Regions from separate parts of the Lysinimonas soli genome, predicted to be linked through region 1. Evidence: predicted binding sites of a transcription regulator. Region 1 holds the regulator's gene; each other region holds the start of a gene.
What was found. The regulator HrcA, encoded in region 1, represses chaperone genes, less so after heat shock. The targets are predictions, from matches to a motif close to TTNGCACTCGNNNNNNNCGAGTGCNAA.

Region 2: a site for HrcA is predicted at 3,042-3,068, ahead of groES (co-chaperone GroES). Genes of this name have one in related genera too.
Region 3: a site for HrcA is predicted at 4,285-4,311, ahead of ACFPJ4_RS12420 (Hsp20/alpha crystallin family protein). Genes of this name have one in related genera too.

What each region holds. Positions count from the first base shown of each region.
Region 1 is NZ_JBHSMG010000001.1:1,340,165-1,350,431, forward strand. Features, by position in the region: gene ACFPJ4_RS06385 (16S rRNA (uracil(1498)-N(3))-methyltransferase) at 1-200, opposite strand, end outside; gene dnaJ (molecular chaperone DnaJ) at 446-1,552, opposite strand; gene hrcA (heat-inducible transcriptional repressor HrcA) at 1,565-2,620, opposite strand; gene ACFPJ4_RS06400 (DUF4870 domain-containing protein) at 2,853-3,251, shown strand; gene ACFPJ4_RS06405 (DUF4870 domain-containing protein) at 3,333-3,701, shown strand; gene hemW (radical SAM family heme chaperone HemW) at 3,726-4,952, opposite strand; gene ACFPJ4_RS06415 (acyl-CoA dehydrogenase) at 5,054-6,844, opposite strand; gene ACFPJ4_RS06420 (DUF1990 family protein) at 6,902-7,564, opposite strand; gene lepA (translation elongation factor 4) at 7,593-9,446, opposite strand; gene ACFPJ4_RS06430 (TIGR01777 family oxidoreductase) at 9,504-10,267, opposite strand, start outside.
Region 2 is NZ_JBHSMG010000002.1:749,402-759,668, reverse strand. Features, by position in the region: gene ACFPJ4_RS11315 (ABC transporter substrate-binding protein) at 1-97, opposite strand, end outside; gene ACFPJ4_RS11310 (ABC transporter substrate-binding protein) at 256-1,506, opposite strand; gene rarD (EamA family transporter RarD) at 1,547-2,566, opposite strand; gene groES (co-chaperone GroES) at 2,672-2,968, opposite strand; gene ACFPJ4_RS11295 (THUMP-like domain-containing protein) at 3,211-4,386, shown strand; gene ACFPJ4_RS11290 (hypothetical protein) at 4,462-4,833, opposite strand; gene ACFPJ4_RS11285 (DUF4190 domain-containing protein) at 4,934-5,380, opposite strand; gene tsaD (tRNA (adenosine(37)-N6)-threonylcarbamoyltransferase complex transferase subunit TsaD) at 5,455-6,978, opposite strand; gene tsaB (tRNA (adenosine(37)-N6)-threonylcarbamoyltransferase complex dimerization subunit type 1 TsaB) at 6,975-7,592, opposite strand; gene tsaE (tRNA (adenosine(37)-N6)-threonylcarbamoyltransferase complex ATPase subunit type 1 TsaE) at 7,663-8,172, opposite strand; gene alr (alanine racemase) at 8,169-9,281, opposite strand; gene ACFPJ4_RS11260 (holo-ACP synthase) at 9,278-9,634, opposite strand; gene glmS (glutamine--fructose-6-phosphate transaminase (isomerizing)) at 9,691-10,267, opposite strand, start outside.
Region 3 is NZ_JBHSMG010000003.1:129,992-140,258, forward strand. Features, by position in the region: gene rplJ (50S ribosomal protein L10) at 1-171, shown strand, start outside; gene rplL (50S ribosomal protein L7/L12) at 226-612, shown strand; gene ACFPJ4_RS12400 (MGMT family protein) at 855-1,175, opposite strand; gene ACFPJ4_RS12405 (GNAT family N-acetyltransferase) at 1,181-1,633, opposite strand; gene ACFPJ4_RS12410 (NADP-dependent isocitrate dehydrogenase) at 1,794-3,041, shown strand; gene ACFPJ4_RS12415 (YdeI/OmpD-associated family protein) at 3,073-3,681, opposite strand; gene ACFPJ4_RS12420 (Hsp20/alpha crystallin family protein) at 3,762-4,232, opposite strand; gene ACFPJ4_RS12425 (SDR family oxidoreductase) at 4,345-5,040, opposite strand; gene ACFPJ4_RS12430 (helix-turn-helix domain-containing protein) at 5,144-6,040, shown strand; gene ACFPJ4_RS12435 (FAD-dependent oxidoreductase) at 6,034-7,542, opposite strand; gene ACFPJ4_RS12440 (FAD:protein FMN transferase) at 7,539-8,426, opposite strand; gene ACFPJ4_RS12445 (FMN-binding protein) at 8,437-8,895, opposite strand; gene ACFPJ4_RS12450 (ROK family transcriptional regulator) at 9,064-10,267, shown strand, end outside.

The DNA.
Region 1 (10,267 bases):
ATGGCGAGTTCGCCGGGTTCGGCGGTCACCACGGCACCCCAGGCCACGAAGCCGGATCCATCGCCGATCGCGATCCGTTCGCCGAGCCGCACGCGGGCTACCTGCACCGCGTGCCGCGCCTCATCACCGGTGACGCTCACGCGCGCGCCGAGTTCGGCATCCGCCGGTTCGAGTTCGGGATTCAGGTACAGGGACGCCATGGGTCCAGCGTGCCACGTCCGGCGCAGGGCGGGCCTCCCGTCCTGCCCATCCCGCGCCGCGCCGTCCCGCCCCGTCCCCTCCTGTGCGGGATTCAGGATGCCGCGGGCAACACGCCGGAGCCGCATCCTGATCCACGGCGCAACACGGCGTGTCGGCCTGAATCGCGTCGGCACGCAACCGCGGGTGTCGGCGCAAGCCAGCCGGCCAGCTCCCCGCCCGCGGGCCCACCCAACGGCAGGGAGTGCTAGATCCCGAGGAAGCGGTCGCGCAGCTTGGCGAACAGGCCCTGCTGGAAGGTGGCGAACTCGGGTGGCACGGGCCGGCGGCTCTCGGAGAACTGCTTGATCAGCTGCTGCTCCTTGCTGTTGAGCCGCACCGGCGTCACCACCTGGATGCCCACCTTGAGATCACCGCGTCCGCCGCCGCGCAGGTGGGTGATCCCGCGATCCTTGACGGTCACGATGTCGGCGCTCTGCACCCCGGGCTTGATCTCGATCGCGACGTCGCCGTCGAGGGCCGCCAGGGTCGCGGTCGTGCCGAGGATGGCATCCGTCATCTGCACCTCGAGGGTGGCGAGCAGGTCGTCGCCGTTGCGGCTGAAGACGTCGTGGTGCTTGACCTTGACTTCGAGGTAGAGATCGCCGTTCGGTCCACCGGCCGGGCCGGCCTCGCCCTCGCCGGGAAGGTGCAGGCGCATGCCGGTGTCGACGCCCGAGGGCACGTCGACGGTGACCGTGCGCTTGGCGCGCACCCGGCCCTGGCCGGCGCAGGTGGGGCAGGGGTTCGGGATGACCGTTCCGTACCCGCGGCAGGTCCCGCAGGGCGAGGAGGTCATGACGTTGCCGAGCAGCGAGCGCACGGAACGCTGGATCGACCCGGTTCCGCGGCAGATATCGCAGGTGACCGGTGAGGTGCCCGGCGCGCAGCACGATCCGGCGCAGGTCTCGCACAGGATCGCGGTGTCGACGTCGACCTCGCGCTTGGTGCCGAAGATGACCTCGTCGAGGTCGATCTCGATGCGCAGCAGGGCGTCCTGGCCGCGCTCTCGACGGGACCGCGGGCCGCTCGTACGCCCCTGTGCCGCACCGAAGAACGTCTCGAAGATGTCGCCGAATCCGAACCCGCCGGCCCCGCCGCCGAAGCCGGCCTGCGGGCCAAGGTCGTAGCGCTCGCGCTGATCCGGATCGCTCAGCACGTCGTAGGCGTGCGTCACCAGCTTGAAGCGCTCGGCCGCGTCGTCGCTCGGATTGACATCCGGATGCAGCTCGCGGGCCAGTCTGCGGTACGCCTTCTTGATCTCTTCTGGTGTCGCGGCGCGGTCGACCCCCAGAACCTCGTAGTGGTCAGCCACTCTTACCGTTCCTCACGCGCTTTCTTCACCCAGCAGCCGCGTCAGATAGCGAGCGACGGCTCGCACGGCTGCCATGTTGTTCGAATAGTCCATGCGGGTCGGACCGAGCACGCCGAGACGTGCCACGCTCCCCCCGGATGCCGAGTACCCCGAGGCGAGCACGCTCGTCTCGCTCAGCTGGCCGGCATCGGCCCCGAAGCCCTGGTTCTCGCGACCGATGCTGACCGACACTCCGTCGGCGTCGATCTCCATCTCGCTGAACAGCCTGATCAGGATCACCTGTTCTTCGATCGCTTCGAGGACAGGATAGATGCTCCCGCTGAAGTCTCCCTCGGTGCGAGCGAGGTTCGCGGCGCCCGACATGACGAGGCGATCCTGCCGGTTGGCGGCGACCTGTTCCGAGAGGCACGCGGCGACCGCCTCGACGATCGCCGAGTGCACAGGGGCGAACGACCCGGCGAATGCGCGCAACAGCTGCCCGGCCTCCGCCAGTGACTTGCCACCGAGTTCGGCGTTGAGCTTGCCGCGCAGCTCGCCGAGCAACTCCTCGCCGAGCACGACGTCGCCGAGCCCCGACAGTTCGAGAAGGCGCTGATCGACCCGTCCGGTGTCGGTGATGAGCACCGTCATGAGCCGGGCCGGCCCGAGCGCCACGACCTCGATGTGGCGCACCCGTGCCATGCCGAACGACGGATACTGCGCGAGCGCGACCTGATTGGTGAGCTGGGACAGCAACCGCGTCGTCCTCGAGAGCACGTCGTCGAGGTCGACCGCCTGCCCGAGAAACGCCTCGATCGCGGTGCGCTGGGCCGCACTGAGCGGCCGGACCTCGGTGAGCTGGTCGACGAAGACCCGGTACCCCTTGTCGGTCGGGACCCGCCCCGAGGAGGTGTGCGGTGCCGCGATCAGCTCCTCTTCCTCCAGCTGCGCCATGTCGTTGCGGATCGTCGCGGCCGAGACGCCGAAGGAATGCCGTTCGACGATCGTCTTCGATCCGACGGGTTCGCGTGAGGCGACGTAGTCCTGCACGATGACGCGCAGCACCTCGAGACCGCGTTCCGAGACCATCGTGCACCGCCTTCCGTCATCCATCGCCCCTGCGGCAGGGGCTTAGCACTCGCCCCACCTGACTGCTAATAATAGCGCGACACACCGTTACCAAGTCGTTGCACCCGCCATTTGCGAGGCGCTACCTTGTGTCTGTGCTTGCGCCACTCCTCTTCGGAGGCCAGCGAAGGCGCCAGCCCGTGCTCTTTCTCAGAACCCCGGGTCCACCCCGCACATCGAAAGGCGACATACCATGACCGAACCCGCCCCCGCCGCCCCGCAGCCGGCAGCGCCGCTGACCGAGGCAGAGGACAAGCAGTGGGCCTCGTTCGCTCACTTCGGAAATATCATCCTGCTCCTGCCGGCTCTCATCATCTACCTGGTCTTCAAGGACCGCGGCCCCAAGGTTGCCGTCGAGGGCAAGGAGGCCCTCAACTGGACCATCAACGTGACGGGCATCATCATCGCCGGCAACATCGTCAACCTGATCCTGGGCTTCATCCCGGTCGTCGGCTGGATCCTCGCCCTGCTGATCACGCTCGTCATCTGGGCCGTGATCATCGTGAACATCATCTTCGCGATCCTCGGCGGCGTGAAGGTCAACGGCGGCGGCTCGTACCGCTACCCGGTCAATATCCGCTGGATCAAGTAGTCGCACACTGATTCTCCACGAGAGCCGGGCCTTCGGGTCCGGCTCTCGTGCTGTCTGCCTTCGATGCGCCAGACTGACGGGATGACGCAGCTGCCGCCCGCCGACCCCACCGCCGCACAGCCCACCATGAGTCCCGCCGACGAGAAGATGTGGGCGACACTGGTGCACATCGGGGGAATCTTCTTCCACTGGCTCGCGCCGCTCATCGGCTACCTCGTGCTCAAGGACCGCGGCCCGTTCGTCCGCTGGCACACCCGGCAGGCGCTCAACTTCCAGCTGACGGTGCTGATCGGCTACCTCGTCGGCGTCGTGCTCGCCTTCGTGGTCATCGGCTTCTTCGTGCTCGCCGCGGTCGCCGTCCTCAACATCGTGTTCGGCATCATCGCCGCGATGGCCGCCAACCGCGGGGAGTTCTACCGCTATCCGGTCGCGATCGAGTTCGTGAAGTAGCCCCCTGCCCCCTGCCGAGGGTGGCTAGGAGCCGAGGAGGCGTCGCACCACGGCGTCGGCGAGCAGACGTCCCGGCAGAGTCAGCACGATTCGGCCGGCGAGGGCCGCCCGTCCATCGATCAGACCGTCGGCGATCAGGCTCGCGACCTCGCGCCGACCCGACGCGTCGAGCATGGTGGTCGGCAGGCCCTCGACGATCCGGCTGCCGAGCAGCACCGTCTCAGTGCGACGCGTCTCGGCGTCGAGGGTCTCCCGCCCCGCGGCGGGCGAGACACCCGCCGCGATCCGTTCGGCGTAGGCGGCGGGGTGCTTGACGTTCCACCAGCGCACTCCGCCGACGTGCGAGTGGGCCCCGGGGCCCACGCCCCACCAGTCCTGACCGGTCCAGTAGGCGAGGTTGTGACGCGAGCGATGGGCGGCATCCCGCGACCAGTTGCTCAGCTCGTACCACTGGTAGCCCGCCGCCGAGAGGGTCGCGTCGGCGAGCTCGTACATGTCCGCCTGCAGATCGTCGTCGGGCTCGGGCACCTGGCCGCGCGCGATCTGGCGTGCCAGCTTGGTGCCGCTCTCGACGATCAGCGCGTAGGCGCTCAGATGATCCGGATGCTGCGCCACCGCCAGGTCGAGAGACGCGCGCCAATCATCCAGGGTCTCCCCCGGCGTTCCGTAGATCAGGTCGAGACTCACCTGCAGCCCCGCCGCGCGCGCCCATTCGACCACGAGCGGGATCCGGGCAGGATCGTGGGTCCGTTCGAGGGTCGCCAGCACGCGAGGCACCGCCGACTGCATCCCGAAGCTGACCCGCGTGAAGCCTGCCTCCGCGAGCTCGGCGAGCGACTCCGGCCCGACCGAATCGGGGTTCGCCTCGGTCGTGACCTCGGCGCTGGGCGCGAGACCCCAGGCCTGACGGACCCCGTCGAGCAGCTGCGCGAGCTGGCTCACCGGCAGGAGAGTCGGGGTGCCGCCGCCGAAGAAGACGGTCGAGACCGGACGGGACACCGCGCCGGTCGCCGCGAGCACCTCCCGCCCGCGGGCGATCTCGACCAGGGCCTGCCCCGCGTAGTCGCTCTGCTTGACGCCGCGGACCTCATCGGCCGTGTACGTGTTGAAGTCGCAGTAGCCGCATCGCACGCGGCAGAACGGCACGTGCACGTAGACGCCGAAGTCGCGCTGATTCCAGCCGTCGACCACTGAGGCGGGCAGCAGCCCGTCGGCGGGTGCGGGGTCGGCGAGCGGCAGGGCGGAGGGCATGGTGTCCCCATTGTCCCCCGTCATTCGCCACGGCATCGCCTGCGACGGCCCACGCGACTGCGCCGGCGCCCGGACCGGGACGGATCGGCAGGACGTCGCCGCTAGCGACTCACGAGGTCGGCGAACTGGCCCGCGTCGAGCGCGAACAGGTCGGTGGCTCCGGCGGTGGCCGCCGCCGCGAACCCGCTCGCGGCCGGCAACTGCTGCTCGGCGAAGAACCGCGCGAGCACGAGCCGGGTCTCGGCCACGCTCGGGTCCAGCGGGGCGGCGGCAAGCGCACCCTTCGCCAGCAGCCAGGCGAGCACCACGAGACCGAACTGGCGCAGGTACGGGCTCGAGCCCGAGAGCGCCGCCGCCGGATCGCCGGCACCGGTGCGCAGCATCCAGTTCGTGGTCTGCTGCAGCTTGTCGAGCTGCTCGATGAAGTTCGACCGGATGCTGGCGAACTCCTCGCCCGCGCCCGCCAACTCGCCATCGAGCTCACGCAGCTGCGCGAGGAACTCGATCACCGAAGCGCCGCCGCGCACCCCGAGCTTGCGCCCGATCAGATCAGCGGCCTGGATGCCGTTGGTGCCCTCGTAGATCGCGGCGATGCGGACGTCGCGGTAGTGCTGTGCGGCCCCGGTCTCTTCGATGAAGCCCATGCCGCCGTGGATCTGCAGCGCGAGAGAGGTGAGCTCGTTGCCGAGGTCGGTGCCCATCGACTTGCAGATCGGGGTCAGCAGCGCGACGACCTCGGTGGCGCGGGCGCGCACGTCCGGGTCAGGGTGGTGGACACTGCGATCGGTCTCGCCGGCGTTGTAGAGCATCAGGCTCCGAAGGGCCGTGATGAAGCTCTTCTGCGTCATCAGCATCCGCCGCACGTCGGGATGATCGATGATCGGCGCGTCGGGGACGATCCCGCCCGGCACGACGGCCGCTCCCTGGTGGCGCTCTTGGGCGTACGCGAGCGACTGCTGGTACGCGCGTTCGCTCAACGCGACTCCCTGGTTGCCGACCGAGAGGCGCGCGCTGTTCATCATGACGAACATGATCCGCATGCCCTTGTTCAGATCCCCGATGAGGTAGCCGGTGGCGTCGTCGTACTCCATGACGCAGGTCGGCGATCCGTGGATCCCCATCTTGTGCTCGATGGAGAGCACCTTCACGCCGTTGCGCTCGCCCAGCGACTCGTCCTCGTTGAGCAGGAACTTCGGCACGATGAAGCACGAGATGCCCGCGGTTCCCTCCGGTGCGCCCGGGGTGCGCGCCAGCACGAGGTGCACGATCTGCTCGGCCATGTCGTGCTCGCCGTAGGTGATGAAGATCTTCTGACCGGTGATGCCGAAGGTGCCGTCATCGCGCGGGACGGCCTTCGTCACGAGGGCGCCCACGTCCGAGCCCGCCTGAGGTTCGGTCAGGTTCATCGTGCCAGACCACTCTCCGGAGACCATGTGCGGCAGGTAGAGCGCCTTCTGCTCGGCACTGCCGTAGTGCAGCAGCGCGTCGATGGCGCCCTGCGTCAGGAGCGGAGCGAGCGAGAACGCCATGTTGGCGCCGAGCAGCATCTCCTGGATGGCCAGCCCGACGACCGCCGGGAACCCGCCGCCGTCGAACTCCTCCGGGAACGGGAGCGACGCCCACCCGGCCTCGACGAGCTTGGCGTAGGCCTCCTTGAAGCCCGGGGATGTGGTGACCGTCGCATCCGGATTCCGCACAGCACCGTGCGTGTCCCCCGCGCGGTTCGTCGGGGCGATGACCTCCGCGGCGAAATCCCCCGCCTCGCTGAGCAGTCCCGTGACGGTGTCGAGGTCGGCGTGCTCGAAGCCCGGGAACTGCGAGATCTCGTCGTAGCCGACGATGTGCTCGAGGATGAAGGCCAGATCGGATACGGGGGGTCGGTAGTCGCTCACGGAATGTGAGCTTACGCTCGCCTTCTGCCGATCAGGTGAGTCTTTGGTCCTTGTCCACTACTCGTCGATCGGTCCTGCCAGGGCGCGTTTGTAGCGATCGGTGAAAACGGCCTGCAGCAGCCGCAGCGCCGGGTACGCCGCCCAGAAGAACGCGTTCGCCGGGCGCGAGAACGCGCGGATGACGAGCCACACCGAATCGTCGGCCCGCCGTTCGACGACGAACGCCTCTTCGCCGCGCTCCGGATGCCCCGGCAGCGTTCCGTAGGCGAAGCCCTTGCGGTCGGGTTCGTCGATCACGTAGACCACGCGCGCCGGGATCTTCGCCGGCCAGAGCCGCCACTTCAGCAGCGCGGTGTCACCCGGGCGCACGAGGGCGGAGCCGTCGGGAGCGAACACGAGCTCCCCGTCGCCCGCCGTCGTCGCCGGCTGCACGGGAGTGCCCTCCCCGTCGAACGCGACCGGCAGGTAGGTGCCCTCGCTGACCTCGATGGGGCTGTCGAGCACCTCGACGCGGAACCCCGCCTGGCGCTGGATGCCCCAGCTCAGGGTCTGAACCCAGGCGTACTCCCACCGGATGGGCCCGTGCCCGATCCGCACGCGCTGCTCGATCGGGCGGAATCCCTTGGGCGGGTACCTGAGCAGATCGTCGGCCTGGGTGGCGCCGACGGCGGCGTAGGTGACCGGGATCTGCCACAGCGGAGGGTGCTCGGTCACGGCCATGCCGCCGATTTTACGGGCGCGCCGTCGGCTACTTCTTGTCCTTCTTCTCGACGTCGCCCGACAGCGCGGCGATGAACGCCTCCTGGGGGACCTCGACGCGGCCGACCATCTTCATCCGCTTCTTGCCCTCCTTCTGCTTCTCGAGCAGCTTGCGCTTGCGGGTGATGTCGCCGCCGTAGCACTTGGCCAGCACGTCCTTGCGCATCGCCGAGATGGATTCGCGGGCGATGATCCGGGCGCCGATCGCAGCCTGGATCGGCACCTCGAACTGCTGGCGCGGGATGAGCTTCTTCAGCCGTTCGGTCATCAGCAGCCCGTAAGCATAGGCCTTGTCACGGTGCACGATCGCGCTGAACGCGTCGACCGCCTCGCCCTGCAACAGGATGTCGACCTTCACCAGATCGGCATCCTGCTCGCCGCTGGGCTCGTAGTCGAGACTGGCGTAGCCCGCCGTCTTGCTCTTGAGCTGGTCGAAGAAGTCGAACACGATCTCGCCGAGCGGCATGGAATAGCGGATCTCGACCCGGTCTTCGCCGAGGTATTCCATGCCGAGCAAGCTGCCGCGCTTGCTCTGGCAGAGCTCCATGATGGTGCCCACGTAGTCCTTCGGCGCCAGGATCGCGGCCTTCACCATCGGTTCGCTGACGCTCGCGATCTTGGTGCCCGTCGGGAACTCGCTCGGGTTGGTGACCGTGAAGTGCTTCTTGTCCTCGGTGGTGACCTCGTACGGCACCGACGGCGCGGTGGCGATCAGGTCGAGTCCGAACTCGCGCTCGAGACGCTCGGTGACGATCTCGAGGTGCAGCAGCCCGAGGAATCCGCAGCGGAACCCGAAGCCCAGCGCGACCGAGGTCTCGGGCTCGTAGTTGAGCGAGGCATCCGAGAGCTTCAGCTTGTCGAGCGCCTCGCGCAGGATCGGGTAGTCGCTGCCGTCGATCGGGTACAGCCCCGAGAACACCATGGGCTTCGGGTCGGTGTAGCCGGGGAGCGCCTGGGTGGAGGGCTTCGCCGCGTTCGTGACGGTGTCGCCGACCTTGGACTGGCGCACGTCCTTCACGCCGGTGATCAGGTACCCCACCTCGCCGACGCCGAGGCCCTTGGTGGGGGTCGGCTCCGGGGAGCTGACGCCGATCTCGAGCAGTTCGTGCACGGCCTTGGTCGACATCATCTGGACCCGCTCGCGGGGGCTCAGCTTGCCATCGATCATGCGCACGTAGGTGATGACGCCGCGGTAGGTGTCGTACACCGAGTCGAAGATCATCGCGCGGGCCGGGGCGCCGGCGTCGCCCCTCGGCGCCGGGATCAGCTCCACGACGCGGTCGAGCAGCTCGGTCACGCCCACGCCGGTCTTGCCGCTGACCCGCAGCACGTCCTCGGGCCGGCCGCCGATGAGGCTCGCGAGCTCCTTCGCGTACTTGTCGGGGTCCGCGGCGGGCAGGTCGATCTTGTTGAGCACGGGGATGATCGTGAGGTCGTTCTCGAGGGCGAGATAGAGGTTCGCGAGGGTCTGCGCCTCGATTCCCTGGGCCGCATCCACCAGCAGGATGGCTCCCTCGCAGGCCGCGAGCGAGCGCGAGACCTCGTAGGTGAAGTCGACGTGACCCGGGGTGTCGATCATGTTGAGGGCGTAGGTGTCGCCGTCCAAGGCCCAGGGCATGCGAACGGCCTGGCTCTTGATCGTGATGCCGCGCTCGCGCTCGATGTCCATGCGGTCGAGATACTGGGCGCGCATGTCGCGGTCGCTCACGACGCCGGTGATGCCCAGCATCCGGTCGGCGAGGGTCGACTTGCCGTGGTCGATGTGCGCGATGATGCAGAAGTTGCGGATGCGCGACGGGTCGGTCGACGCCGGTTCGAGTGACGTGAGGGCGCGCGGTGACATGACGCTCGATTGTCCCATGCGCGCACGGGAGTCGCCGACGCCGTCGGACTCGGCGCCTCAGGCCGCGACGCGCGAGGCCGCGGTGCCGGCCGGCTTGTGCAGGATGTCGCGCAGGGCGCCCTCGAGCTCGGGGAAGCGGAACTCGAACCCCGCGTCGAGCAGGCGCTTCGGGAGCACCCAGCGGCTCTTGAGGATGAGTTCCGTCTCGGTCTGGATGACGCGGGCGCCGAGTTCGAGCATCCACTCCTGCAGCGGCAGGCCGAACGGCACCCCCAGCACACGGCGGATCGTCGCCATCACCTCGCGGTTGGTCGAGGGGTTCGGCGAGGTGACGTTCACGGGGCCCTCGAGCGGATGCGTCTCGAGGAACTCCATCGCCCGGAACACGTCGTCGAGGTGCACCCAGCTGAAGTGCTGGCGGCCTCCGCCCGATCGGCCACCCAGTTGCGGTCCGCCGAGCCCGAGTCTCGCGAGCCGGACGAGGGGCGTCAGAGCGGAGCCGTCGCCGAGCGTGATCGCGGTGCGCAACGCCACCTGCCGCACCCCGTCGCGCGGGGCGTCGAAGAACGCGCGCTCCCAGCTCGTCGCGACGTCGACCGAGAAGCCGGAGCCGATCTCGCCCTCGTCCTCGGTCATCGGCCGATCGTCGGCGTGCCGGTAGATCGTCGCGGTGCTGGCGTTGAGCCACAGCGGCGGCGGGGTGTCGATGATGCCGACGACCCGGCCGAGTTCGGTCGTCGTCTCGAGGCGCGAGCGGAAGATCTCGGCCTTGTTGGCCGGGGTGTAGCGGCAGTCCACGCTCTTGCCCGCCAGGTTGACGA
Region 2 (10,267 bases), on a different contig from region 1:
CACTGAGAACGAGGGCGGCGGCGCCGAGCACGGCGACACCGCTGACCGCGGCCCTGATGGTCTTCGAGCGTGAAGCTGTGGCTTTCACGGACTGCATGGTGCTCCTTAGTGGACTGTTGACGTGACTCAAAACGAGGACCCGGCATACGGGTCGCTGTGCTGCCACTGTATTGGCCTCGGCGACGCCCAACACTACGAACGCGTTACAGACACGTAACGTGGCTATTCGTTACATTCCGTTACCTGGGGGGCCGCTCAGCCCGTGACGGTCGCGGTGCGGGCGCACTTGTTGTCGGCCGTGTACGCGTAGACCCCGTAGCTGCCGGAGCTCGGGTCTCCCGCGGCGTCGAGGTTGACCGAGCCGCTGATCCCGTCGTAGTCGATGGCCGGCTCGCTCTCGAGCACGTCGAGGCACTCGGCGTAGCTCGTGCACTTGATGCCGCCCACCGAGGCGCTGCGCAGATGAGCGGCCACCCCGATGCCGTTGTCGTCGTGGGCGAGCGTCGCGGCCAGCGCCACCAGGATCGTCGCGTCGTAGGCCTCCGGTGCGTACTGGAACGACGACACCCCGGGGTCGACGGCCTTGAGCCTCGCCTGGAAGGCGGCCGACGCATCCGCCCCCTCCAGGATTCCGTTCACGCCGGTGAGCGCACCGGCGGGAAGCGCCTGCGAGTAGTCGGCGAGGTTCTGCGCCGTGAGCCAGAGCTTCGCTCCGCCGAAGCCCGCCGCGCTGAGCTGGGTGATGACGGCCTTGGTCTGCGCGCCGTTGTCGAGGGTGTCGAGGACCACGGCATCCGGCGCCGCCGCCTTCACCTGCGCGGCGAGCTGACCGGCATCCGACGACGCGGTCAGTGCGATGTTGGCCACCAGACTGCCCCCGTGCTGCGACAGGGTGTCGCCGAGGGGGGCGACGATCGACTGGCCGACGGCGTCACTCGAGGCGATGACCGCGACCTTGAGCTGCTTCCTCGACGGGAGCAGCGTCCCCAAGGCGACCCCTTGGTGGGCGCTCGAGGCGATCGTGCGGAAGAAGATGCCCTCGATGTCGAGGGTCGACAGCTGCGGGTAGGTCGCCGCGGGCGACACCAGCGGGATGCGGGCCGCCTGTGCCGCGGTCAGAAGTCGCTGAGAGAGCACCGACGAGCTCGGCCCGATGACGACGTCCACGCCCTTCTTGGCGAGGTCGGCGAGCGAGGCCTCGGCGGTCTGCGTGCTCGCGTCGCCCGAGTCGTCGCTGACGAGCTCCACCGGTTTGCCGTTGACGCCTCCGGCCGCGTTGATGTCGGCGACCGCCACCTTGACGGCGTCCAACTGCGATGCGCCCAGGAACGCGGTGGCGCCCGTCGAGGGGAACAGCGTCCCGATGCGCAGGATGCCGTCGCCGAGCGGGGTCGCCGACGGAGTGGGCGTGGGGGTCGGCATCGGCTGCGTCGTGCAGGCGGTCAGCAGGGCGGCCGACGCCAGCAGCGCGATGATTGCTCCGACTCGGGTGACGGCGCGCGGCATCCTGAGTCCTTTCGGGTTTCGAACCGACCCTAACCGCAGCTCAGGCGGCCGAGCGGAAGGCGCGTCGCTGCGAACGCGCGGCGCGCACCAGATCGACGGTCAGCACGATCAGCGCGACCCAGACCAGCACGAAGCCGATCCAGCGGGTCGTCGACATCGCCTCGCCGAGGATCAGCACCCCGAGCAGGAACTGCAGAACCGGCGTCAGGTACTGGGTGAGCCCGATCGCGATGAGCGGCAGCCGGGATGCCGCCGCGGCGAACAGCAGCAGGGGAATCCCGGTCGCGGCGCCGACCAGCACCACGAGCACGATGTGCACCGGTCCGTGGCCCGCGAGGGTGAGCCCGCTGCTCGTCGCGACCACGATCAGCTGCACGACCGCGACGGGAGTCAGCCATGCCGTCTCGAGGGCGAGCCCGCTGAGGGCGTCGACACGACCTCCGACGCGCTTCTTGATGAAGCCGTAGAGACCGAACGACAGGGTCAGAGCGAGGGCGATCCACGGGAAGCTGCCGTAGCCGACGGCGATGATCACGATCGCCACCGCCGAGATGCCGACGGCGACCCACTGCGCGGGACGAAGCCGCTCGCGCAGCAGCACGACGCCCAGGAGCACGGTGAACAGAGGGTTGATGAAGTATCCGAGCGCACCCTCGACGACCCGGTTGCTCGTGACCGCGAGCACGAACACCTGCCAGTTGACGTAGATGAAGACGCCCGCGACCGCCAGGGTGAGCAGGATGCGCGGCTGGCGCGCGATCGCGATCAGGCGTCCCCAGCCGCGCGTGACCGTCAGCAGGATCGCGCAGAAGGCCAGCGAGAACAGGATGCGGTAGGCGACGATCTCGAACGCCCCGGTGGGGGCCAGCACGAGGAAGTAGACCGGCAGAAAGCCCCACAGCACGTAGGAGCCGAGGGAGAAGGCGAGGCCGGCGGCGAGTCGGGTCGGCGTGGCCGTGACGGGCGGGCCGGCCGGGGCTGGTGCGGTGCGCGGTGCCGGGGAGCCGGTGGCCGCCCCGACGGACGCCTCCCCCGCCGCGCGAGGCTCGGGGTTCGACACCCCCCGAGCGTAGCCCCGCCCGAGCACGCGAAAGGCCCCGACGGCATCGCCGCGGGGCCTTTCGGCAGGATCTCGCCAGACGATGGCGGGATCGGTGATGCGGAGTTAGCTCAGCACGACCGCGAGCACGTCGCGCGCCGACAGCACGAGCAGGTCCTCGCCACCGACCTTGACCTCGGTGCCGCCGTACTTGGAGTAGATGACCTTGTCGCCGACGCTGACGTCGAGCGGAACGCGGTTGCCGTTGTCGTCGATGCGACCCGGTCCGACCGCGACGACCTCACCCTCCTGGGGCTTCTCTTTCGCAGTGTCCGGGATGACGAGTCCGGACGCAGTGACCTGCTCGGCGTCGACCTGACGGATCACGATGCGATCTTCGAGCGGCTTGATGGAGACCGACACGCTTGACCTCTTTCTGAAACTCTGGGGTTGGCACACTCCCTTCGAGAGTGCCAGGACAACTATAGGCCCTTCGTTAGCAGTCGATCAATGCGAGTGCCAATCCCCGCACCTCGCAGCGCCTCCCGAGCGCCCCGCCCCGTGCCAAATGAAGGAGATGCGCGCCGGCATCGCCAAGGTTCCTCGGGAATCGGTCGCTGTCCGCTCGCATCTCCTTCATTTGGCAGGCAGGCTAGCGTGAGCAGATGGATGTCGCCGAGCTGCGCGCGCTGCTCTCGTCGGAGGGGCTCCGCCTGCTCGACGAGGTCGGCACGATCGAGGCGTCCGCCGATGTCGTGCGCATCGTCTCCCGGCTGCGCGCGGAGGGGCACCCGGCCGAGTTGGTCTCGGCCGTGCTCACGCAGGCCCGGTTGCGGGCCAAGGCCCGCGCGAAGTTCGGCGACTTCGCGAGCAGGATGCTGTTCACCGCCGACGGCCTCGAACAGGCCACCCGGCTCAGCGTCGCCTCCCTGCACGCCGGCCGGTTCGCCGGGGCGGGCATCGACGTCGTCGCCGATCTCGGCTGCGGGATCGGCGCCGACGCCCTCGCCATGGCGGCGCTCGATCTCGGCGTGCTCGCGGTCGAACGCGACGAGGTCACCGCCGCGATCGCGAGCTTCAATCTCGCCCCCTTCGCCGCGGCGCGCGTGGAGCTGGGCGACGCGACCGAGATCGACCTCACCGGCGTGGGCGGGGTCTGGCTCGACCCGGCCCGTCGTGCCGGCGGGCGCCGCCTCGACGATCCCGCCGACTGGTCGCCCCCACTCGACTGGGCGTTCGCGCTCGCCGAGAGACTGCCGACCGGCATCAAACTCGGCCCGGGACTCGACCGCGAGCTGATCCCGGACGGCGTCGAGGCGCAGTGGGTCTCGGTCGACGGCGAGGTGGTCGAGCTCGCGGTGTGGTCGGGGGTGCTCGCCCGGCCGGAGGTGGGACGTGCCGCCCTGGTGCTGCGATCCGGGTCGGCGGCGGAGCTGTCCGCCCCGCAGGACAGCCCGGACGCGGCGGTCGGCGCGCTCGGCGGCTACCTGCTCGAACCGGATGGCGCGGTCATCCGGGCGCGCCTGATCGGCGACCTCGCCCGCCGCGTCGACGGGCGGATGCTCGACCCGACGATCGCGTGGATCACGAGCGACACGCCTCCCGCCACCCCGTTCGGCGCCGGCTTCCGCGTGCTGGAGCGGTTCCCGCTCGATGTGAAGATCCTCAAGAAGCAGCTCGCGGCTCGCGGTATCGGCGCCCTCGAGATCAAGAAGCGGGGCGTCGACGTCGATCCCGCCGCGTTCCGCGCCCGACTGGCTCTGCGCGGCGACGCGAGCGCGACCCTCGTGCTGACCCGGATCGCGGGCGCACGGGTCGCCCTGCTGGCCGAGCGGCTCTGACGCGCTCGACGGGATCCGCCTCGCTCAACAACAGTGGGGCCGGGCGCATGCGCCCGGCCCCACTGCTCACGTTGCTCAGTAGTTGCTGACCACGCCACCGTACGAGGCGAGGAAGATCAGCGGAAGGATGTAGATCACGAGGCCGAGGATGATGCTGAGCACAATGCCCACGATTCCCGTGATGATGCCGACCGTTGCCATCCACTTCGGGGCACCCGGCTCCGACTTGCGGGCCTTGACGCCGAGGATGATCGCGGCGATTCCGGCGGCGAGCGGCAGCAGCGGCGCGGCGCTGAACACGACACTCGCGATGCCGAAGATGAACGAGAGCAGGCTCAGGGTCTGCTTCGGCGCGGCCGCGGCAGGAGCGGCGGCGTAAGCCGGCGCCGGAGCGGGCGCTGCCGCCGGCTGCTCAGGGGTCGGTGGTGTCGGCGTTGCATCGGTCATGTCCGATTGCTCCTTCAGTCGTTGATGTAGTGGCGGTGCCATCGTCCCAGCCTGAGAGAAAGCTGTCAACGCGGTGCCGAGCTCGAACGATGAGCGTGCCTCAGTAGGTCGAGGACGAATACCCTCCGGTCGAGGCCGCCAGCACGACGATGACGATGAAGAAGATGAAGTACAGCACCCAGAACCCGGTGACGACGTAGCCGACGATGACCCCCGCCAACGCCAGCCCGCGACCGGATTCCCCGGTGCGCTTGATCTGGCTCAGGGCGATGTGGCCGCAGATGATTGCGGCGACCGACACGAAAAGGGCGAGACACAGGGACACGATCGCCAGGGTGTTGGTCTTGGGCGCCACGACCCCGGGGGCGTAGGGCTGTCCGGCGGCGCCGTACGGGTTCGGCTGGGCATACGGATTCTGGGCGTACGGATTCGGCTGCGGATACGGGTTCGGCTGGGCGTACGGGTTGGGTGCCGGCGGCGTCACGGCCGTGGCATCCGACGCCGGCGGGACGGGCGGAACCGGGGAAGCCGGGGGATTCTCAGACATGACCGCCATGCTCGCAGCGGTCGCACGCGGTGTCAACGCGGGTCCCGCGCCCGACCGGCCGAGAGCAGTCGCGATCAGGCCTGGATCGTCGTGACCGGCAGCGTCGAGTCTGCGCCGAAGTCGAGCGCCGACGGCTCGTGCCCCTCGGCGATGAGCCGCGCTCCGAGCGCCGCGATCATCGCCCCGTTGTCGGTGCAGAGCGACAGCGGCGGGATGCGCAGGGTGATGCCCGCGGCATCCGCTCGCTCCTGCGCCAGCTCGCGCACTCGCGCGTTGGCCACCACGCCGCCGCCGAGCAGCAGACGCGGCACCCCGAGTCGCTGGCACGCGGCGATCGCCTTGGCGGTGAGCACGTCCGCGACGGACTCGCGGAAGCTCGCCGCCACATCCGGGACGGAGACCCCCTCGCCGCGGTCGCGCGCGGCCTCGACCCAGCGGGCGACCGCGGTCTTGAGGCCCGAGAACGAGAAGTCGTCGCGATGCCGGACGAGATCCTTGGGGGCGGTCAGCCCGCGCGGGAAGCGGATCGCGGTCGGGTCTCCTGATGCCGCCGCGCGGTCGATCTGCGGCCCTCCCGGATACGGCAGTCCGAGCAGCCGCGCGACCTTGTCGAAGGCCTCCCCCGCCGCATCGTCGATGGTCTCGCCGAGCAGCTCGACGTCGTTGGCGAGGTCGCGCACGAGCAGCAGCGAGGTGTGACCGCCCGAGACGAGCAGCGCGACCGTCGGAAGGGCAAGCGGCTCGGCCGGCTCATCGGGGGCGTGCAGCAGGTCGGCGCCGACGTGCCCGACCAGATGGTTGACGGCATAGAGCGGGATGCCGAGGGCGAGCGCAAGCGCCTTGGCGGCTCCGACTCCGACCATGAGGGCCCCGGCGAGCCCCGGCCCGCTCGTGACCGCGATGGCGTCGAGCTCGGCGAGGGTGACGCCGGCCTCGGCGAGCGCGGCGTCCAGGGTGGGGCGCAACGCCTCCAGGTGGGCCCGCGCGGCCACTTCGGGCACGACGCCGCCGTAGCGGGCGTGCTGCTCCATCGAACTCGCGATCGTGTTCGCCAGCAGGGTCGTTCCACGCACGATGCCGATGCCGGTCTCGTCGCAGCTGGTCTCGATGCCGAGCACCAGGGGTTCCCCGAGCTTCAGCCTCATGATCTGGGCGTCGACGCCGTCCGGCTGGTAGTACTTCGGCCGCACCGCGATCTGCCGGAAGCCGAGCGAGCGGTACAGCTCGCGGGCGTGCGGGTTGTCGGCACGCACCTCGAGGAAGACCTCGCTCGCCTCGCGTCGGCGCGCCTCGTCGAGCAGGGCGCGCATGAGCACGCGTCCGAGGCCGCGCCGACGCACCATCGGCGCCACCGCGATCGTCTGGATGTCGCCCTGCCCCGCCCCTGCCGGTGCGAGCAGCCCGGCGTAGCCCTCGAGCCGGGGCGCGCCGGAGCCCGAGCTCTCGACGATCAGGTAGTACCCGTGCGGGCTCTCGAGCTCGGCCCGCATCATGTCGCGCGACCACGCGTCGCGCTCGAAGGTCGCGGTCTCGAGCTCCATGATCGCGTCGAGATCGTCGGGCGTGGCGCGGCGCAGGGACCGCGATTCGTCGGTCATCCGGTGACCCGTTTCGGTGCCGAGAGGGTCACGTCGGGCGGACGCAGGTAGAGCGGCTCGCTCGGCCCGAAATCCCGTCCGGCCGCATACAGGCGCTCGCCGAGCAGCCCGAGGGCGCCGGCCGGGATCGCGGCCGCGTCGAGGCGGCGGAAGGCTCCGTAGCCGTCCACCTCGGCTCCCAGACCATCGGGGGTCGCGAGCGCCGGCCCGCCGATCCGCACCGGCAGGCCGAGTCCGTCGGATGCCGCGTAGCTCGACCAGGCCACCTCGCGGCGGCGGGCGTCCGTGACCACGAGGAGCGGCTCATCCAGGTCGAGCGCGAAGGCGTCGTGCGAGATCAATGGCACGACGGGCTTGCCGATCCCGGCCGCGAAGGCCCGCGCCGCGGCGATCCCGACGCGCAGTCCGGTGAACGGACCGGGGCCCATGCCGGCGACCACTCCGCTGAGTTCGGCGGGGCCGATCCCCGCTCGCTCGAGGGCCCGTGCGATCAGCGTGCCGATGACCTCCGCGTGACGGCGGGTGTCGGCCTCGTCCAACTGCGAGAGGATGCCGCGGTCGCGGTCGACCACGGCGACGCTGGTCCCCGCCGAGGTATCGATTGCGAGCAGCACGCCCCGAGCCTAATCGTGCGCGGGCGGCGGGGTTGGCGGGGCGGGCCCGTGGGCGGCGGGGCGCGGGGGCTCAGCCGGTCGCCAGTAGTCGAGCTTCGAGCTCCTGCCCTCGCCCCCCGACGCCCTCGATCGTCAGCCGGCGCGGCTCCTCGGCGGCGAGCTGCTCGGCCGTCGGCTCGGTCGTCGAGCCGATCGGGGTGCCCTGCGGGCGTTGGATGTCGATCGAGAGCCACGAATCGACGAGGCCCTCGACCTTGCCCGCCCCCCACTCGACGACGACGATCGCGTGATCCCAGTCGAGGTCGAGGTCGTCCAGTTCGATCGCGGTGCCCAGCCGATAGGCGTCGACGTGAACGAGCGGGACCCCGAGAGCCGTCGGGTGCTCGCGTGCGAGCACGAAGGTCGGGCTCGTGATGGCGCCGCGGGCACCGAGCGCGGCGCCCAGACCGCGGGTCATGGTGGTCTTGCCCGCGCCGAGTTCTCCGTTTAGCAGCACCACGTCGCCGGCGCGCAGCAGCGGCGCGAGACGGGCGCCGAACGCCTCCATCGCGTCGGAGTCGGGGATCGTGAGCTCGATCACGACCGCGCGACCCGCGGCACGCGCGGCCCCACGCGGGTCACGATCTCGTAGCCGATCGTGCCCGCGGCGGTGGCCCAGTCCTCGGCGCTCGGAACGCCCGTCGCCGGGTCGCCCCAGAGCACCACGCGATCCCCCACCCGCACCGCCTGGTCACCGACGTCCACCACGAACTGGTCCATCGCGATGCGGCCGACGACCGGATGGGTCACACCGTCGATCGACACCGATGCCCGCCCCGACGCGGCGCGGGGCACGCCGTCGGCGTAGCCGAGGGGCACCAGCGCGAGGGTGGTCTCACGATCTGCACGGTGGGTGAATCCGTACGAGACGCCCGTTCCCGCGGGGATGCGGCGCACGGCCGCCACCGTGGCGGCGAGCTGCATGACGGGGCGCAGACCGAGAGCCGCGGCATCCACCGAGGCGTCGGCCGGCAGCCCGTAGAGCCCGATGCCGACGCGCACGAGGTCGAAGCGGCTCGCGGGCTGCTGCAGAGCGGCCTGAGTGGCGGCGAGATGCCGCAGCTCGGGGTCGAGTCCGGCCGCGCGGGCCTCGGCGAGCGCTCGCTCGAACTCGACCAGCTGCCGTTCGTCGTCGACCGGCGAGGCGTTCGAGAGGTGGCTGAAGACCCCGCGGACCCGGATGCGGCCGCTCGCCTCGAGCGCGGCCGCCCGGGCGAACACCACCGCCCGGTCGACCGGGGCGATCCCGTTGCGGCTCAACCCCGAGTCGACCTTCAGCTGCACGACCGCCGGCCCCGCCGCCGCCGCATGCTCGAGCTGCGCCAGCGAGCTGAGGCCCAGGTCGATGCCGGCCCGGATGGCGGGCGCGAAGTCGACCTCGGCGCCGTGCAGCCACGCGAGCATCGGCGTCGCGACGCCGGCCCCGCGCAGCGCGAGCCCCTCGGCGAGGTCGGCGACACCGAGCCAGTCGACCCCCTCGTCCGCGAGGGCGCGTGCGACGAGGGTCGCGCCGTGACCGTAGGCATCGGCCTTCACGACCCCCATGACCAGGGCGGGCGAGACCAGTCGGCGCATGATCGCGAGATTGGAGCGCAGGGCGTCGAGATCGATGCGGGCCTCGCGAAGACCGCCGACGGACTCGGTGTTCATGCCGTCTCGCAGACCACCGTCGCAACCGCGACTCCGGCGTCGTGGGTCATCGAGACGTGGATGCCGACGATCCCCCTCGCGGCGACCAGCTCGGCCGCGGCCCCCGAGACCAGGATCGTGGGAGCTCCACGGCCATCCTGAACGACCTCCATGTCGTGCCATCGCACGCCGGTCGACTCCCCGAGCGCCTTCATGAACGCCTCCTTCGCGGCGAACCGGCCGGCGAGGGACTGCAACGGCTTGTCGCGTTCCCCTGCCACGAACAGGCGCTCGCGCAGGGCCGGCGTGCGCGAGATGGCCCGGTCGAAGCGCGCCAGGTCGACCACGTCGACGCCGATCCCTGCGATGCTCATGCGCCCATTGTGTCGCGCCTCGCCGATCCCGCGCTTCACGCCCTCGGGCGCAGGCGCTACTCGACCGTGACGGACTTGGCCAGGTTGCGCGGCTGATCCACGTCCAGGCCCTTCGCCATCGCGAGTTCCATGCCGAAGATGTGCAGCGGGACCACCGCCAGCAGCGGCTCGAACAGCGGCGCGGCGAACGGGATGCGGATCACCTCGTCGGCGAACGGCACGACCGCGACGTCGCCGATCTCGGCGATCGCGATGACCCGGGCCCCGCGCGCGCGGATCTCCTGGATGTTCGAGACGACCTTCGGATGCAGCGACGACGGATCCCGCGGGCTCGGCACGATCACGAAGACGATCTGACCGGGCTCGATGAGCGCGATCGGGCCGTGCTTGAGCTCTCCCGCGGCGAAGCCCTCGGCGTGGATGTACGCGAGCTCCTTGAGCTTGAGCGCCCCCTCCAGCGCCACCGGGTAGCCGACGTGGCGGCCGAGGAAGAGCACCGACTGGGTGTCGCTCATCCAGTGCGCGAGCTCGGCGATCCGGGAGGACGCCGATTCGACCACCTGATCGAGCTTGTCCGGCAGGTTCTGCAGCTCGGTCAGCTGGGCGGCGACGTGCGCCCCGTCGAGGGTGCCG
Region 3 (10,267 bases), on a different contig from region 1:
GCAGAGGTCGGGCAGCTCGCCGATCTCGAGACCCGTGAGGTGATGCTGGCCCGCCTGGCCGGCGCCTTCAAGGCCTCGCTGTTCGGTGCTGCCTATCTGTTCCAGGCGCCGCTGTCGAAGGCCGTTCGCACGGTCGACGCGCTGCGCGAGAAGCAGGAATCCGCAAGCTGACCGTCCACCCGGACGAGCTCATCACCCATCTGAACCACAAGCAAGGAGAAAGAAATGGCAAAGCTCAGCACTGACGAGCTGCTCGAAGCGTTCAAGGAGCTGTCGCTCATCGAGCTCAGCGACTTCGTGAAGAAGTTCGAGGAGACCTTCGAGGTCACCGCCGCTGCCCCGGTCGCCGTCGCGGCCGCTGGTGCCGGCGCTGCTGCCCCGGTGGAAGAGGTCGAGGAGAAGGATTCCTTCGACGTCGTCATCGAGTCGGCCGGCGAGAAGAAGATCCAGGTCATCAAGGAGGTGCGCACCCTCACCAGCCTCGGGCTGGGCGAGGCGAAGGCGCTTGTCGACGGTGCGCCGTCGACCGTCCTCGAGGGCGCGAACAAGGAAGCCGCCGAGAAGGCCAAGGCCGTTCTCGAAGAGGCCGGCGCGACCGTCACCCTCAAGTAGTTTCCCGCGGCGCGAGCCGCATGCGCGAAGGCGCCGTCCGGTCACGGGCGGCGCCTTCGTCGTTTCCGGGGGCGGGCGTTCGCGCGTTGGCGCGAGCACGGTGTCGGGCCAGGGCGCGCGTTGCGGTCGCTGCGTGCGCGTGGCCACGTGTCATCCGACATCGTGCTGGGCCGACCGCGGGGTCGGGCGGCGAGGCCGGTGCGGGCCGGGCTTGGCCGGCGACGGGCGGGCGGCGTCGCGGGTCAGGCGCTCGGGTCGTGGCGCGCCGTCGCGAGGTCGATGCGGAAGGAGTCGCCCGACCACCTCAGCGGCGTCCCCTCGGTGCGGTAGTACTCGAGGGCGCGGGCCTCATGGTCGGCGACCGGGTGTCCGGATGCCCGCACCACCCGCCACCACGGAACGTCCCCGCCGTACCAGGCCATCACCGCTCCCACGGCGCGCGGAGCGCGCGAGCCGATCGCGGCCGCCACGTCGCCGTAGCTCATGACCATGCCAGGCGGAATCGACGCGACCACCGCGAGCACGGCCTCGGCGAACTCGGGGTTCGGCTCGCGCGGCGGCATCTGCCCTACAACTCGAGGGCGCCGAGGTTCTCGCCGTACGGCGTCTGCCCCACCACGACGAACCCGACCGCCTTGAAGAACTTCTCGGGCCCGGCCTCGCCGCTGGCCCATACGACCGTCGCCCGGGAGAAGCCGCGGGCGCGGGCCTCGTCGGCGAAGGCCTTCACCGCGAACCGGCCGACGCCCATGCCCTGGGCGCCTTCGGCGACCTCGATGCGCCAGAGCGCGGCCCGCAGGTAGTCCTCGGGCGAATCCGCGTCGAACGACCCCATGACGTACCCGACCACGCGCTCGCCGTCGAGCACGACTCGTGGCCACGAACCCGAGGGGTCGAGCTCCTCTTCGGCGTGGGTGTAGGTCTCGGGCTTGAGGAATGCCTCCTGGCCCGGTTTGAGCGTGAGACCGTTCGCCGCGACGATCGTCTGGGCGGTCAACTCCTGCAGGGTCAGGTCTGCCATCCCCCCAGGCTAACCCGCGCGGGCCACCAGCGCGGAAGTCTCTCGATATCGAGATATCTGGAGAACGCGATAAGCTGATCCCCGGCCCGCAGGATGGGCCGAACGACTCAGGCAGACGTGGCGCGAACCGCGTCCGTGCCGCGCAACGTGTGCGCCGTCGATGCGACGGCACACGGAAAAGAGGAGAGACGTGGTCGAGAAGATCAAGGTCGAAGGAACGGTCGTCGAACTCGACGGCGACGAGATGACCCGCATCATCTGGCAGTTCATCAAAGACCGCCTCATCCACCCCTACCTCGACATCGACCTCGAGTACTACGACCTCGGGATCGAGAACCGCGACGCGACCGACGACCAGGTCACGATCGATGCGGCGCACGCCATCCAGAAGCACGGCGTCGGCGTCAAGTGCGCCACCATCACCCCCGATGAGGCCCGCGTCGAGGAGTTCGGCCTGAAGAAGATGTGGAAGAGCCCGAACGGCACGATCCGCAACATCCTCGGCGGCGTCATCTTCCGCGAGCCGATCATCATCTCGAACATCCCGCGCCTGGTTCCGGGCTGGAACAAGCCGATCATCATCGGCCGCCACGCCTTCGGCGACCAGTACCGCGCCACCGACTTCCGCTTCGAGGGCGAGGGCACGCTCACCATCTCGTTCCAGCCGAAGGACGGCGGCGAGGCGCAGAGCTTCGAGGTCTTCCAGGCGCCCGGCTCGGGCGTCGCGATGGCCATGTACAACCTGGATGCCTCGATCCGCGACTTCGCGCGCGCCTCGCTGAACTACGGCCTGGCCCGCAACTACCCGGTGTACCTCTCGACCAAGAACACGATCCTCAAGGCCTACGACGGCCGCTTCAAGGACATCTTCGCCGAGATCTTCGAGGCCGAGTTCAAGGCGCAGTACGACGCCGCCGGACTCACCTACGAGCACCGCCTCATCGACGACATGGTCGCGAGCGCCATGAAGTGGGAGGGCGGCTACGTCTGGGCCACCAAGAACTACGACGGCGACGTGCAGAGCGACACGGTCGCTCAGGGCTTCGGGTCGCTGGGCCTGATGACCTCGGTGCTCACGACCCCCGACGGCAAGATCGTCGAGGCCGAGGCGGCCCACGGCACGGTGACGCGCCACTACCGCATGCACCAGCAGGGCAAGCCCACCTCGACGAACCCGATCGCGTCGATCTACGCCTGGACGCGCGGCCTGCAGCACCGCGGCAAGCTCGACGGCAACCAGGCCCTCATCGACTTCGCCGCGACCCTCGAGGATGTCGTGATCACAACGGTCGAGAGCGGCAAGATGACGAAGGACCTGGCCCTGCTGGTCGGACCGGACGAGCCGTGGCAGACGACCGAGGACTTCCTGGACAGCCTCGACACCAACCTCAAGGCGCGCCTGGGCTGAGCCCCGCCGGGGGCGAGGGACCCCGCCTGCCTCAGGGCGTCGGCGGGATGCCCTTCTTCTGCGGGTGCGGCGTCTCGCCACGGGCCAGGGACTCGACGAAGCCGGCGATCTTGGCCGCCCGCGTCGTCGCGCGCTTGACGTTGTCGATGCGGAAGATCACGGAGAAGCGGTTCTGCGCCGTGAGCGACTCGAACACCGCCGCGGCGGCCGGGTTGGCGTCGAGTGCGGCGCGCAGGTCGGCGGGAACCGCCGTGGTCGCCTGCCGATAGGCGGCATCCCACCTGCCATCGGCCTTGGCGTGCTCGATCTCGCGGTGGCCCGCCGGGCGCATGCGCCCCTCGGCGATCAACCGCTCGACGTACTCGCGGTTGCGTTGCGACCAGAGGCTTCGGGGCCGCCGAACGCTGAAGCCGACGGTGAAGTAGTCGTCGTCGACGGGGCCGGCCTGGCCGTCGATCCAACCGAAGCAGAGCGCGACCTGCAGCGCCTCGGCGTGCAGCATGCCCGGGGCGGACGATCCGGTCTTGCGCAGGCGGAGCCGCACGGCATCCGGGCGGTCGGCGGTCTCGGAGTCGAGCCAGCGTTCCCAGTCGTCGGCCGTCTCGAAGAACAGCTCCGGTTTGTCGGCGTGGGCCACCATGCGATGACGCTACTGCGAGCGACCGACGGCGAACGACGAGGGGCCCGGAGCAGAATCGCTCAGGGCCCCTCGAGGGTGATTCACGCGGTCGCGGACTCCGTCGTGGTGGAACCGCCGGTCGTCTCGGCGTGCGTCTCAACCGCGGTCGGCCCCGAGGAGGTCTGCACCTCGATCTTGCGCGGCTTGGCCTTCTCGCTCACGGGGATCACGACGCTCAGCACGCCGTTCTCGTAGTTCGCCGAGATCGCGGTGGTGTCGATGCCCTGGCCGAGGTTGAACTGGCGCAGGAACGAGCCGGCGTTGCGCTCACGGGTGATCCACTTGACGCCCGCCTGGCTGCGCGGGGTGCGCTCGGCGCGGATGCTGAGCAACTGGCCGTCCACGTCGATGTCGACGCTGCCCGGGTCGATGCCCGGCAGGTCGGCGTTGAGCACGTAGTGGTCGCCGTCGCGATACAGGTCGATCGGCATCAGCCGGGGGCCCTGGCGCGAGTCGAGCAGCTCCCCTGCCACGCGGTCGAACTCGCGGAACGGGTCGAAGAACATTGCCATCTGGTCCTCCTGAGGATTGACATGAGTCTTGATGACTCAACTTTTCGCCAGATTAGCACTCTCGGTATGAGAGTGCCAGACCCCGGCGATGCTGCTCGCCGAGGGCGAACATTCACCAGGGAACCGTGCCGGAGCGGTCTTGGAAGGTGCCCGTCGGACCGTCGCGATCGATCGTGGCCAGACGGATGATCGCGTCCGTGCCCTCCCGAACGGTCTGCGTCCCGCTGTTCCCGTTGAGATCCGTCGCGGTGTATCCGGGATCGACGGCATTGATGCGCAGCTCGGGGAGCGCCTTGGCGTATTGGACCGTCAACATGAGGACCGCGGCCTTCGATGCGCTGTACGCCAGCGAGGGGAAAGGCCACTCCATCCGCGTCGGGTCGGTGACGATGCTGAGCGAGCCCAGTCCGCTGCTGACATTGACGATGACCGGGTTCTCCGACTTGCGCAACAGGGGAAGCGTGGCGCGAGTGACTCGGACCACCCCGAAGACATTGGTGTCGAAGGTCGTCTTCATCTGTTCGGCACCGAGCTCATCGGCAGTGGCTCGACCACCCGTGATGCCCGCGTTGTTGACGAGCACATCGAGGTGACCCTCGTCGTCACGGATGCGGTCGACGGCCCGTGCGACCGAGTCGTCGTCGGTGACATCGATCAGCACGAACCGAGCGCCGAGCGCCTGCGCGGCTGCGCGCCCGCGTTCTTCGTCGCGGGCGCCGAGATAGACGATGTGGCCGAGTTCAAGCAGACGGCGGGACGCCTCGTAGCCGAGGCCCTTGTTGGCTCCGGTGATCAGTGTTGTGGTCATGCCCTCGAGTCTGCGCGGACGGCATCGGCCCATCCAGTGCGTGCCCGACGGGGGGACCGTCAGTACCACCCGGGGTTCCGGCTCCAGGGCGCAGACTGGAGCGATGGAACTCGAGCTCGCTGCCGCATTGCGTGCCTGGCGCGATCGGGTGACCCCGGGCGCCGTGGGCGTCGCCTCGGGTGCCGGCCGGCGGGTGCCGGGCCTGCGGCGCGAGGAGCTCGCGGCGCTCGCGGGCGTCTCGGTCGACTATCTGGTCCGGCTCGAGCAGGGCCGCGCCCGCAACCCGTCTCCGCAGGTGATCGGCGCACTGGCGCACGCCCTGCGGCTCACCGTCGAGGAACGGGATGCCCTGTACCGCATGGCCGGCGTCGCTCCTCCGTCAGCGGGGACCGTCCCACGACACGTGCCGCCGGGCATCCAGCGGATGATCGACCGACTGGCCGATACCGCACTCGCCGTGTACACCTCGGGCTGGGAGATCGTGCAGTGGAACGCGCTCTGGGCCGCGCTGCTCGGCGATCCTTCGCCGTGGCAAGGCCGGGAACGCAACCTGGTCTGGCGCGTCTTCACCGTCGGGGAGGGCCGCGTGCATCACGAAAAGGCCGGTCGGGATGCCTTCGAGAGCGGTATCGTCGCCGACCTGCACATCGCGGTCGGGCGGTATCCCGACGACCGGGAGCTGGTGGCCATGATCGCCGAGCTGCGGCGGCGCAGTGCTCGGTTCGCGACGCTGTGGGACCGCTATGAGCTGGCGCCGGGGACATCGACCCGCAAGACGATCCGGCATCCCCTCATCGGTTCGGTCGATTTCGACTGCGACGTGCTCACGGTGCCGGGGAGCGATCTTCGCATCGTCGTCTACACCGCCGCACCGGGGAGCGCGGCCGCCGACGGGCTCGCGCTCTTGCGCGTGACGGGGATCCAGGAGTTGGAGTCCGCGGAGCCGTCAGCGGGTGAGCGGGTCGTCGAATCGCTCCGTCGCTCGCCGCAGGCTCAGTAGCCGATGAACACGTCGGTGACGGTCCGGCGTGCGCCGCTTCTGCGCAGGGCCTTCGCGAGACTCGCGACGAGCTCCGGCGGTCCGGAGAGGTAGCTCGTGCGGGACGCCGCATCCGGAACCGCGGAATGGATCATCGCCGCGGTGACGGGCCCGGCCCCCGCCCAGCTCCAGCCCGCGGGCAGTTCGATGGGTGGCGTCGGCGAGACGACGATCACCCGGCAGCCGGCGGCGCGCAGCGCCTCGGCGAAGGCGAGCTCGTCGGGGCTCGAGACCGAGTACAGCAGCACGATGTCGCGCCGCTCGCCGACCGCCGCCGCGTGCTCGAGCTGGCTGACGAACGGCGTGATGCCGATGCCGGCCGCCACGAGCAGCAGCGGTCTGCCGAGGTCCTTCGGCAGCACGAAGTCGCCGCCCACCGAGGTGGCCGACACGACGGCGCCCGGTTCGAGCGCGAGAAGCGCCGCCTTGAAGCTGCTGGATCGCTCCGGCAGACGCATGGCGAAGCGCACGGTGCCGCCGTCGCCGGGTGCCGACGCGATGCTGAAGACCCGACGCCAGCCGCGCGAGTCGGTCTTGGCGTGCGGGAGGGTGAGCTCCATGTGCTGGCCCGGGGTGAACCGCACGGGGGCCAGCGGGCGGAAGTCGAACCGCCAGCTCGTCGCGGTGAGGGGCGAGCGCCCCAGGAAGACCAGTCGGATGCCGCGCCGCTGCCCCGCGAAGAACGCCAGCAGGTTGCCGATCAGCAGGGCGAACTCGGGGGTCGAGGTGAGCGGGCCCGCCGTGAACTGCAGGTAGAACAGCACCCCGACGATCGCCGCCTCGGCGAGCTGCTGCCAGCGCCGGGGCGGCAGCGTGAGCGGTTCGTCGAGCATGAAGCCCGCGAAGAACACCAGGGGAAGCGAGAGCAGGGCCGTCGAGATGCCGTCGACGACGGGCACGCCGTGCACGGCGCTGCGCACGACCACGTTGGCGGTCGCCACGACGAGGAAGACCAGGGCGAGCGGGAACCGCCGGGTGCGCCACAGCACGAGGAACGCGCCGATCGCCACGACGGGCAGCAGCAGTGGCGTCGCGACCCACCAGACGCTGAAGTTCAGCCCGGTGAGCCCGACCACGAAGGCTCCCAGCGCCGCCGGGTTGAAGACGTGCCGCCCGCGGAACGCCAGGAGGTACTTCGCGAGCACGGCGACCACCGAGGCCAGGGCGAGGGCCGCGAGGCCGAGCAGATCGAGGGTCGGCGGGAAGATGAACAGCAGCAGCAGGGCCGTGATCGCCGTCGAGCTGAGCTGCGGCCGGGTGTTGACGATGAGCCCGGCGACCCCGTTGGCGAGATACGACGACAGCAGCAGCACGGCGCCGCTGGCCAGCAGCGCCAGGGGCGAGAACGACAGCTGACCGAGGGCGCTCCGCACGAGCGCCACGGCCGCGATGGCGACGAGGCAGATGACCACGAGCCCGTACATCGTCACGCGTCCGAGGATGCGGTCCAGCCATGCGGTCATAGGAACAACTCTCCTGAGAACGAGGGCGAATGTTCGACGCGCCCGTCGGCGAACATCCTGATGGTGATCACGTCGTGGGCGCGGTACAACTGCGGATCCGTGTCGAAGAACAGGGCGGTGGCCGCGCCGTCGGCGATCATGGCGCTGGCGGCGATCGCCCAGCTCGCGACCACCGCGCCCGTCGGCAGGCCTGTCACGGCGTCGAGCACGTGGTGCAGGCCCTCGCCCCAGGCGCGCCGATTCGCGGCGCTCGCGCACAGGGCGAGGCGGGCCGGGTCGTCGCCGCTGAGATCGACGACGCCGATGGCCTTGCTCGGGTCGCCCGGATGCTCGAGCGCGACCCGCAGGGGCACGCCGCGGGTGACCAGGTCGCCGCCGGCATCCACGACATGGCGACGGATGCCGTGCTCGACCAGCACCGCGCTCACCAGGTCGACGAGGCGGCCCTTCCCCGCCGCGCCCAGGTCGAGCAGCACCGGCGTCACCGTGTCGAGGAACTCGCCGTCCCAGGCGATCGCGTCGTCCCAGGCGGGCACCCGGGCCGGCGTCGAGGTGGGGACCAGCCGGTACTGCGCGTCGTAGCCGAGCGATTCGAGCGCCCGCCCGACGAGCGGCGACACCCGACCGCCGCTCGCCTCGTAGAGCTCGCGGTAGTACCCGAGCAGCTCGGGGGCGTCGTCGGGCAGGCGGTGACGACCGGGGGAGCGGGCGATCCGGGTGACGAGGGAGTCGTCCCGGAAGCGCGACCAGTCGCGATCGAAGCGTTCGATGCGCTGCTCGACCGCGGCGCGCGCGTCCTCCGGGACCGGTTCGGCGGTGTCGATGCGCCATCCGGTGCCGATCGCGTCGAAGGTCCAGGCGACCGGAAGCGGATCGACGATCATCGAGTGCCGATCAGGACTCGAGGGCGTCGGCCTTGATGCTCTTGAGCGCCGCGTTGAAGCCGGCGCTCGTGAGCGAGGAACCGGCGACCCGGGAGACGCTGATCGTGTCGATGTCCTTGCCGACCACGAGCGCCGAGATGCTGCTGGCGAACTGGCTCTGGAACATCGCGGGATTGCCGTTCGTGGCGTGCGGGGTGACGGTGACCGCCGTGACCTTGTCGCTCGAGAGCGTGACCTTCACCGAGATCGATTCGGTGCCACTCGGGGCCTGGTAGCTGCCGTCGGCGCTGTAGGTGCCGTCCTTGTACGACGCGCTCGCACTCGCCGTCTCGCCCGTGGAGGAGCCGGCGGACGCGCCGGTGTTCGCGGGCGAGTCGGCACTCGCGGTCGAGGAGCAGCCGGCGAGGGCGCCGACCAGTCCGAGGCCGGCGAAGCCGATGGCGAAGGGGCGGGAGGGACGGAATGACATGAGACTCCTGAGCGGTGATGGACGGGGACACGCGGGCCGAAGCCAGCCTGTCAGGGGTACGTGTAGGAATCCCTGACAACCTGCCTAACGGGCGCCGCAGGCGAAAGGTTCACGGTCGGGGGAGATCGGCGCTTGCGCGTTGATTGTTCGTACGCTTTACTAACAAACATGTCTGCATCGGAAGTGCAGCGGGGCTCTTCCGTCCGAGAGGGCGCACCCGCTGCCGGCCAGGGTCTCGCGACCGCGTCGGGTCATGCCGGATTCGGCTCGGGCCGGGCCCTGCGGCCCAGCGCGAAATCGCTGCCCGAGCACGCGCGCGGCCACAACCGCTCCCTCGTGCTGCAGACCCTCTACCGTTCGGGAACCCTCAGCCGCGCCGACCTGTCGCGCGCGACCGGGCTCACCCGGGTCACCATTTCCGATCTGGTCGCCGAGCTCATGGTCGAGAAGCTCGTCGTCGAGGTCGGCCAGCGCGACGAAGCCCGACCCGGCAAGCCCGCGACGATGCTCGACATCAACCGCACCGGATTCCACATCATCGGCATCGACCTCAGCGAGTACGCCACCTTCCGGGGGGCCGTGCTCGACCTCGACGGCGTCGTGCTCGAACGCATCGAGGTTCCCCTCGACGGCGCGACGGGTGCCGCCGCCACGGCCAAGGTCGTCGCCCTCGCGCAGCGCCTCGTCGCCGCGGCGACCCTTCCCCTGCTGGGCATCGGGGTCGGGTCTCCCGGTGTCGTCGACCTGGCGGGCACCGTGCTGAGCGCCCCGAACCTCGGCTGGCCGAGCGGCGCGGGCGCCGGTGAACCGCTGCAGGCGACCCTCGCCGCCGCCACCGGGCATCCGGTGATCGTCGCGAACGACGCGAACGCGGCGGCCCTGGCCGAGCACAGCTTCGGCAGCGCCCTCAGCGACATGATGCTGGTCAAGGTCGGGCACGGCGTGGGCGCCGGGCTCATCATCGGCGGCACGGCGCTGGTCGGCAGCCGCTTCGCCGCGGGCGAGATCGGTCACGTCGTCGTCGGAACGGATGGCGGCGACGCCTGCGCGTGCGGGAAGCACGGCTGCCTCGAGACCTGGCTGGCCACGCCGCGGCTCGACGCCGCGCTCGCCGCGACGAGCGATCCCGCCGAGCGCACCGCGATCCTCCGTCGTGCCGGCGAGCGGCTCGGCATCGCCCTCGCCCCGGTCGTGGGCGCGCTCGACCTCGCCGAGATCGTGCTCAGCGGCCCCCTCGAACTTCTCGATGGACCTCTCGCCGAGGCCGCGATCGAGACCCTCCGCAGTCGCACGATGGCCGAGTTCCACGGCGATCTGAGTCTGCGGATGACCACTCTCGGTCAGGACATCGTCATGCGCGGCGCCGCCGCCA